2 regions of the Achromobacter sp. SX5 genome follow, and region 1 is predicted to be linked to the other one. Evidence: riboswitches for the same ligand, from Rfam matches in the RefSeq annotation. Region 1 holds a riboswitch; the other holds the start of a gene.
What was found. Region 1 has a riboswitch for glycine ahead of gcvT (glycine cleavage system aminomethyltransferase GcvT). Riboswitches for the same ligand answer to the same signal wherever they lie in the genome.
Positions count from the first base shown of each region.

Region 1 (4,408 bases):
GCCGCGCTGGAAGGGGCCGGCATCGCCGCCGACGAGCCGGTCGAAGCGCTGGTGGCGCGCCTGGAGCAGCTGCCCGAGGCCGTGCGCGGCGCGGTGCGCAACCACGGCGGCGGCCACGCCAACCACAGCCTGTTCTGGGCCGTGATGTCGCCGGCCGGCGGCGGCGCGCCCGACGGCGCGCTGGCCGCCGCCATCGCGTCCGAGCTGGGCGGCATGGACGCGTTCCGCGAGGCGTTCACCAAGGCCGCGCTGACCCGTTTCGGTAGCGGCTGGGCCTGGCTCTCGGTCACGCCCGAGGGCCGGCTGACGGTCGAGAGCAGCGCCAACCAGGACAGCCCGCTGATGCACGGCAATACGCCCATCCTGGGGCTGGACGTCTGGGAGCATGCCTATTACCTGAAGTACCAGAACCGCAGGCCGGAATACATCGCGGCCTTCTACAATGTCGTCAACTGGCCTGAAGTGGCGCGCCGCTACGCCGCGGCGCAGCGCTGAACGCGACTCTCTGAAGGAGGGCAGCGCCGTATGAATACCTTCAGCCGCCATCGTGTGCGGCCCGCCGCCACCAGCATCAGCGTCTGGACGCTGGCCGTGCTGGTTTCCTGCCTGGCCCTGCACCAGTTGTGGGCGTACCTGGACGTGCGCGCGCCGCACGTGGCCGACGCCTTGCTGGGCGGGCTGGTGGCGGCCGCCGCGACGGCGCTGGGCACCGTGCCCATCCTGTTCGCCCGCAGCATTCCGCAGAAACTGCAGGACAGCATGTTCGGCTTCGGCGCCGGCGTGATGCTGGCGGCCAGCGCCTTCTCACTGGTGGCGCCCGGCATCGCCGCGGCGCGCGGGCTGGGCTACGGCCCCTGGGGGGCAGGGCTTACGGTGGCGGGCGCCGTGCTGCTGGGGGCCGCGGTGCTGCTGCTCATGGACCGCACGCTGCCGCACGAGCATTTCATCAAGGGACGCGAAGGCATCGAGGCGCACCGGCTGCGCCGCACCTGGCTGTTCGTGTTCGCCATCACGCTGCACAACCTGCCCGAGGGCCTGGCCATCGGCGTGGGCTACGCCGGCAACGATCCCTTGCGCGGCACCGCGCTGGCCACCGGCATCGCGATCCAGGACATCCCCGAGGGGCTGGTGGTGGCCGTGGCGCTGCTGGCCGCGGGCTATCCGCGGGCCTTCGCGGCGGCGCTGGGCATGCTGTCGGGCATGGTCGAGCCCCTGGGCGCGGTGCTGGGCGCGGCCGTGGTCGGCTGGTCGGCGCCGATGCTGCCCTGGGGCCTGGGCTTCGCCGCCGGCGCCATGCTGTTCGTCATCAGCCACGAGATCATCCCCGAGTCGCACCGCAAGGGGCACGAGGTCTACGCCACCTGCGGGCTGATGCTGGGCTTCGTGCTGATGATGCTGCTGGATACCGCGTTGGGCTAGCACGGGCCGCGGTTCCCATTCCCTGCCGATGGCTTTCGTTGTATGCTTTCGCCGCTGTCACGCATGTTGCGGGAGAGAGCGGCCTGTCCATCCGGCCGCCGCCGAAGGCGCAATTCGCCCGGAATCGCTCAGGTAACCCATACCGCCCATGCTTGCCCCGTCCCGGTTTATCACCGCGTGGACACGGCAAAACAGTACTCTGGAGAGACCTGGCGCCGCCCCTGAAACAAGGGACATGTCGAGCAGCCCAGGCGCCGAAGGTGCAAACCCGCCTAGCGGGGCAACTCTCAGGCAAAAGGACAGAGGGGCGGAAGATTCAGCCGTAGTGCAGGGCGCAGCCCGCCTGGCACCACCGGCATTCCGTAACCCTGGCAACCAAGCCGCCCCGGAGTTTCCGCGCATGTCCGCAACCCTCAAACGCACCCCGCTAGCCGAAGAACACGTCGCCGCCGGCGCCCGAATGGTCGATTTCGGCGGCTGGGACATGCCGCTGGCCTACGGCTCGCAACTGGAAGAGCACCACGCCGTGCGCCAGGACGCGGGCATGTTCGACGTCTCGCACATGCTGAACGTGGACATTGCCGGCCCGGACGCATTCGCCTTCCTGCAGCGCCTGGTCGCCAACGACGTGGCCAAGCTGACCGTGCCCGGCAAGGCGCTGTACAGCTGCATGCTGAACCCGCAGGGCGGCGTGATCGACGATCTCATCATCTATTTCTTCGCCGCCGACGAATGGCGTGTGGTGGTCAACGCCGGCACCGCCGACAAGGACATCGCCTGGATGCAGCGCGTCAAGCAGGCCGGCGGTTTCGACGTGGCCATCACGGCCCGCCGCGACCTCGCCATGGTGGCCGTGCAGGGCCCCAACGCCCGCGCCAAGGTGTGGGCCGCGCGCCCGGCCTGGCAGGCCGCCACCGAGCCGCTGACCCCGTTCGTGGCCGCCGTGGTCGGCGATGACACGCTGGTGGCCCGCACCGGCTACACCGGCGAGGACGGCTTCGAAATCGTGCTGCCCGCCACCGAAGTGGTGCAGTTGTGGCGCGACCTGGCCGCCCAGGGCGTGCGTCCCTGCGGCCTGGGCGCGCGCGATACGCTGCGCCTGGAAGCCGGCATGAACCTCTACGGCCAGGACATGGACGAACTGATCCAGCCGAACCAGGCCGGCCTGACCTGGACGGTGTCGCTGAAGGACGCCGAGCGCCGCTTCATCGGCCGCGAGGCGCTGGAACAGTTCGCCACCCCGGCCGCCTTCCTCGGCCTGAAGCTGCAGGAACGCGGCGTCATGCGCGCGCACATGGCCGTGCGCACCAAGGACGGCATGGGCGAGCTGACCAGCGGCACCATGTCGCCCACGCTGGGCGTGTCCATCGGTTTCGCCCGCCTGCCGCAGAGCGTCAAGCCCGGCGACACGGTCGAGGTCGACATCCGCGGCAAATGGGTGCCCGCCCTGGCCTGCAAATTGCCCTTCGTGCGTAACGGCAAGGCCGTCGAACACTCGTAAACTCGAAGCTTCGCGCGGGACGCCATGGCCGCCCGCGCGAGGCGCGCAACACCATTCATCTACCCGTATTCCCAGGAGCTCCCATGAGTCTGCCCACCGATCGCAAGTACACCGAGTCCCATGAATGGGTCAAAGCCGAGGGCGACGTGTTCGTCGTCGGCATCACCGATACCGCCCAGGACCAGCTGGGCGACCTGGTTTTCGTCGGCGACGTGAAGGTCGGCGCCCAGCTGAAGGCCGGCGAGACCGCCGGCGTGGTCGAGTCGGTCAAGGCCGCCTCCGACATCTACGCGCCCGTGGCCGGCGAAATCGTCGCGTTCAACGAAGAACTCGAAAACAACCCCAACCTGATCAACGAATCCGCCTTCACCGCCTGGATCTTCAAGATCAAGCCGGTCAACGCCGCCGACGCCGACAAGCTGCTGGACGCCGCCGGCTACGAAGCCGTCGCCAACGGCTAAGCCGGTTCTTGCGCGGGCGGTCCGTCCGCCCGCGCAAGCCGCCATCGCGTCCGTCCCCGCCATCCCGAGATCTCCCCCCATGTCGCGCGCCCTAGACACCCATACCGACTTCATTCCCCGCCACATCGGCCCTTCCGACGCCGACCAGGCCGCCATGCTCGCCGTCATCGGCAGCCCCAGCCTGGACGCCCTGATCGACGAAGTCGTGCCGCCCAAGATCCGCAGCCAGGCCCCGCTGGCGCTGCCGCAGTCGCGCAGCGAAACCGACGTGCTGGCCGAGCTCAAGCAGATCGCCGGCCGCAACCAGGTCTACCGCAGCTACATCGGCCAGGGGTACTACGGCACCCACACGCCCAACGTGGTGCTGCGCAACATCCTCGAAAATCCCGCCTGGTACACGGCCTACACGCCGTACCAGCCCGAAATCTCGCAGGGCCGCCTTGAAGCCCTGCTGAACTACCAGACCATGGTCGCCGACCTGACCGGGCTGGACATCTCCAACGCCTCGTTGCTGGACGAAGGCACGGCCGCGGCCGAAGCCATGACGCTGGCGCGCCGCAGCGCCAAGTCCAAGAGCCAGGTATTCTTCGTCTCGCGCCATGTGCACCCCCAGACCCTCGAAGTCGTGCGCACGCGCGCCGAGGGCCTGGACATCGAACTGGCCGTGGGCGACGAGGCCGAAGGCCTGCCCGAGTGCTTCGGCGTGCTGCTGCAGTACCCGCACAGCACCGGCTCGGTGGCCGACTACCGCAAGCTGGCCGAGGCCGCGCACGCGCAGGGCGCGATCGTGGCCGTGGCCACCGACCTGCTGGCGCTGGCCCTGCTGGCCGCGCCGGGCGAGTGGGGCGCGGACATCGCCATCGGTTCGGCCCAGCGCTTCGGCGTGCCGTTCGGTTTCGGCGGCCCGCATGCCGGCTTCATGGCCTGCAAGGACGCCTTCAAGCGCAACATGGCCGGCCGCCTGGTCGGCGTGTCCAAGGACGCGCAGGGCAACCCGGCGATGCGCCTGGCGCTGCAGACGCGCGAA
Region 1 covers NZ_CM160041.1:832,459-836,866, forward strand. Annotated here, with positions in the region: gene AC1M14_RS03850 (superoxide dismutase) at 1-495, shown strand, start outside; gene AC1M14_RS03855 (ZIP family metal transporter) at 526-1,419, shown strand; glycine riboswitch at 1,479-1,574, shown strand; glycine riboswitch at 1,609-1,732, shown strand; gene gcvT (glycine cleavage system aminomethyltransferase GcvT) at 1,820-2,920, shown strand; gene gcvH (glycine cleavage system protein GcvH) at 3,004-3,381, shown strand; gene gcvP (aminomethyl-transferring glycine dehydrogenase) at 3,461-4,408, shown strand, end outside.

Region 2 (4,408 bases), 1.2 Mb from region 1:
TGCCCCGGCCCCCGCTACCTGGCGGGCAGCCAGGAGATCACCACGATCGGCGCGCTGGGCGACAACACGCTGCCGCACATGCCGTTCGATGAACTCAGCTTCGGCAGCGTCTGCAGCGGCCCCGAAGAGATCCGGCGGTCGGCGCGCACCTTCATCAAGTACGGCGTCGACCACCTGAAGATCAATCTGTCGGGCGAGTACATCGCCGGGCTGCCGGCCGAAATGTCGCCATTCTCGGAAGAGGAGATCGCCATGCTGGCGGCCGAGGCCAAGCGTTTCGGCAAGCGCGTGGCGGCGCACGCGCGTTCGAGCGAATCGGTCAAGCAATGCGTGCGGCACGGCATCGAGATGATCTATCACGCCAGCTTCGCCGACGACGAGGCGCTCGACATGCTGGAAGCCAACAAGGACAGGCACTTCGTGGCGCCGGGCATCGGCTGGCTGGTTCGCACCGCCTTCCATGCTTCCGACTACGGCATCACGCCCGCCGCCGCCGAGCAGATGGGCTACAAGCGCGAACTGGAGATCGCCGCCGAATCGCTGCGCAAGATGCACCGGCGCGGCATACGCATCCTGCCTGGCGGAGACTACGGCTTCGCCTGGATGCCGCACGGAACCAACGCCTCCGATCTCCAGTATTTCGTGGATTATGTCGGCATGACGCCCACCGAGGCGCTGGTGTCGGCCACCCGGCTGGGCGGGGAGATCATGCAGCGGCCGCACGAGCTGGGCATGCTGCGTCCCGGCTATCTGGCGGACGTGGTCATGGTCGACGGCAATCCGCTGGAGGACCTGTCGCTGCTGATCGACCCGGACCGCATCAGCCTGGTGATGAAGGACGGGCGGATCTGCAAGAACGCCTGCCCGCCGGGCGCGGAAGGCGCGCCGCCGCGCGCCGTCGAGCAGGACAGCAGGGAAGCGGTCGCGGCGCATTGAGCGCCGCAGGGCTCAGGCCCGGCCCATGCCCGCCTGGACGCTGGCCGCCAGCATCTGGGCGGTCGCGGCCGACAGCGTCCATCCCAGGTGGCCGTGGCCGGTGTTGTAGAACACCCCCGGCCGCTTGCCGGGGCCGACCCTGGGCATCATGTTCGGCGTCATCGGGCGCAGCCCGCACCACGGCACCACGCGCGCGGTGCGCACGCCGGGGAAGTGGCGGCGGGTCCAGTCCACCAGCGGCTGCACGCGTTCGGCCCGGATGTCCAGGTTGAACCCGTTGAATTCCGCCGTGCCGGCCACGCGGAAGCGGTCGCCCAGGCGGCTGGTGACGATCTTGGCGGCCTCGTCCAGCAGGCTCACGCAGGGCGCGGCGGCGCGGCTGGCCTCGTCGTCCAGGTGCACGCTGATCGAATAGCCCTTGACCGGGTAGATGTTGAGCGAGTCTCCGAGCTGCCGCGCGAACTGGCGGCTGGCCGCGCCGGCGCAGATCACCACGGCGTCGGCCGATTCCTGGCGGGCCGGCAGCGCGCCTGCCGCCAGGTCCAGACGGTAGGCGCCGCCCTCGTGCGCGATGGCGGTGATGTCGGCGTCCTGCACGAACCGCACGCCGCGGCGCTGGCAGGCGCGGGCCAGGCCGCTGGTGAACTTGTGGATGTCGCCGGTGGCGTCCGACGGCGTGTAGAAGCCGGCGTGGCAGGCGGTCTGCAGGGCCGGCTCGATGCGGCGCGCTTCTTCCGCGGTTACCTCGTAGCGCTCCAGCCCGCCTTGCCGCAGCAGCGCGTTGGCGCGGCGCGCGGTGTCGAAGCTGGCCGCGTCGTGGTAGATGTGCAGGATGCCGCGGCGCTCCAGGTCGAAATCGATGCCTTCTTCTTCGGCCATGGCGTAAAGGTGCTGGCGCGCCTCGATGGCCAGGCGGGTGGTCTCGATGGTGTTCTGGCGATAGTTGCGGATCTGCCCGATGAACTGGGCCAGCCAGGAATACTTGTGCCAGCCCGGACGCGGATTGAGCAGCAGCGGGGCGTCGTGGCGGCCCAGCCAGCGCAGGCCTTTCATGATGGTGGACACGCTGTTCCAGACCTCGGCGTTGCTGGCCGACAGCTGGCCGCCGTTGGCGTAGGAAGTCTCCATGGCGGGGTAGCGCTGGCGGTCGTAGACGGTGACGTCGAATCCCAGCTTGTTCAGGGCATGGGCGGACGTGACGCCGGTGATGCCGGCGCCGATGATGGCGATGCGGGGCATGGTCGCTCCAAGGGTAGGGTGGCCGCGGCCACCCGGCCGCAGCACCCCATCTGTCTTGGTACCTGAGAGTTTCACGCGCCGCGCGGAGGGCGGCGGGTTCCCCTTCGGTGGGCGCGCGCGGCGCCGCTCTCCAGATTGTCTAGACCGCGCAGTCCTGGTTGCCTGAGAGTTTCCGGGGCGGTTGCTCCGTCGGCGCCTGCCGCGGCGGGCAGGTCTCTTCTGCGGGGTTTTGGATCGACGCGGGCAGAATAGCCAAAATCCGGCGGCGTGGGACCAGGGGTTAGTCCCAGTAGCCGTTCGTTTTGTCCCTGTTATATCGCCTGTTACCTCTCTGTTGAACTGTTCATTCCTGGTAAAGGCTTGAGGCGGGGGGATGCGCTATAACCGACGTTCACGCATCACATTGCCGCAAGCCGCCGGCTCGCGGACCCATACATGCCTCGTATCACCCGCCGTCCGTCCCTGATCCTGCTCGCCGCCCTGACGGGCGCCGTGGCCGGATGCTCCTCCCCCAAGCCCGCGTACGAGAAGGAGGACTTCACCCAGAACGACACCTACTCGCGCGGCGTCGCCGCCAGCAGCGTGGCCGCCTGCGACGCGGGCCGGCGGGCCTTGCTGAGCCAGGGCTATCTGATCGACCGCTTCGAGTCGGCGCGCGTGACCGGGCACAAGAATTTCCAGGCCGAGGACGGCCAGCATACGCAGATCAGCTTCAATATCGAATGCGCCGCCGATGGCGCGTCGAACGAGCGCTCGACGGTGTTCGCCACCGCGATGCAGGACCGCTATTCGATCAAGCGCACCGCCAATTCGGCCAGCGTGGGCGTGAGCGTGCTGGGCCAGGTGTCCATGCCGTTCGGCGCCAGCGACGATTCGCTGGTCAAGACCGCCAGCCAGACGGTGGCGCGGCCCCAGTTCTACGACGGATTTTTCCAGCTGTTGCAGCGCTTCCTGCCGGACGCGCAGGCCGCTTCGGCGCCGCAGCCGGCGCCGGCCGGACGCGGCAAGACGCCGCCCAAGCCCGCGCCGGCCGAGCCCGCGGTGTCGCCGGACGCGCCGGCCGACACCTTGAACCCGGCGGCCGCCAGTGATACGCCGGCCGCCAATGGCAAGGCCGCGCCCGCGGACAGCAAGGCGGCCGCGCCTTCGGACAGCAAGGCGGCGCCGGCGGGCAGCCCGCCGCCGGCAGGCGCCGACGCCGCCAAGTAAGGCCGCGCCGGGCCGCCGCTTTGCCGTAGCGCAAATTGCCGTTGCAAGCCGGTTCGCCGCGGCGCGCGCCTGCGGCGATAATGCCGGCCATGACATACCAATTCCTGAAAATGCTCCACGTGGCGGCCGTGGTCGCCTGGCTGGGCGGCTCGCTGTTCGTGTCGCTGTTCCTGCTGTCCTCGCAGCCCCAGGAAGGCGGCGAAGCCCCGAAAGAAAGCAGGATGCTCGGCGCGCTGCGCCGCTGGACCCTGTACGTGACCACGCCGGCCATGGTGCTGGCCTGGCTGGTCGGCCTGCACCTGGCCGTGACCTTCGGCTGGTTCATCATGAACTGGATCTGGGTGAAGATCGCCATCGCGCTGGCGCTGTCGGCGCTGCTGGGCGTCCAGAGCAAGGCCTTGCGCCGCATGGCCGGCGGCGGCGCGCAGCGTCCGCCGCTGATCGATTGGTACGCGCCGTTCACCGTGGTCGCGGCTTCCGCGATCGTCGCGCTGGTGGTCGTCAAGCCGTTCTGAACGTTTTCGGCGCGCCGCGCGCATATGCCGCGCGGCCATAACCAAACGCCCCGGCCATAAGCACCGAACGAAGTCTTCGTTCGCGCCGGGCGTGCCCGTCCCTAGAATCGTTTCTCTTATAACCGTTTAGGGCCTGTTCACACTAAAAGGAGCCACGCACAGGCCGGTAATCGGGCGCCAGGCTAGGCGCGCTCGCCGCCGCGTGGCTGTGCCACGCAAGGTGAGTGCAACGACGCCTGGCGCCCGATTACCGGCCTGCCCGAAGGGTGAGTACCCAAATGAGCGCCTCTCCGCGTTGCGAATGCTCGCCGGGGACCTGCCACGACTGCGCTTCGCGCCTTGATAGGCGCTCATTTGGGTACTCATGCGTGGCTCCTTTTAGTGTGAACAGGCCCTAGCCTGAGAGGCGATTCCAAAATGACTCCCCGTATTTTCAAGAAGCTGCTTGGCGTGGTGCTGGCCTCGGCGGCGATGTTCCACGGCCCGGCCTTTTCGGCCGACGCCAAACC
Region 2 covers NZ_CM160041.1:2,002,276-2,006,683, forward strand. Annotated here, with positions in the region: gene AC1M14_RS09440 (metal-dependent hydrolase family protein) at 1-936, shown strand, start outside; gene AC1M14_RS09445 (D-amino acid dehydrogenase) at 949-2,175, opposite strand; glycine riboswitch at 2,222-2,313, opposite strand; glycine riboswitch at 2,315-2,407, opposite strand; gene AC1M14_RS09450 (DUF2242 domain-containing protein) at 2,611-3,384, shown strand; gene AC1M14_RS09455 (CopD family protein) at 3,474-3,899, shown strand; gene AC1M14_RS09460 (MetQ/NlpA family ABC transporter substrate-binding protein) at 4,317-4,408, shown strand, end outside.
Region 2: it holds a riboswitch for glycine, as region 1 does, so the genes downstream of both, AC1M14_RS09445 (D-amino acid dehydrogenase) here and gcvT (glycine cleavage system aminomethyltransferase GcvT) in region 1, are expected to answer to the same signal.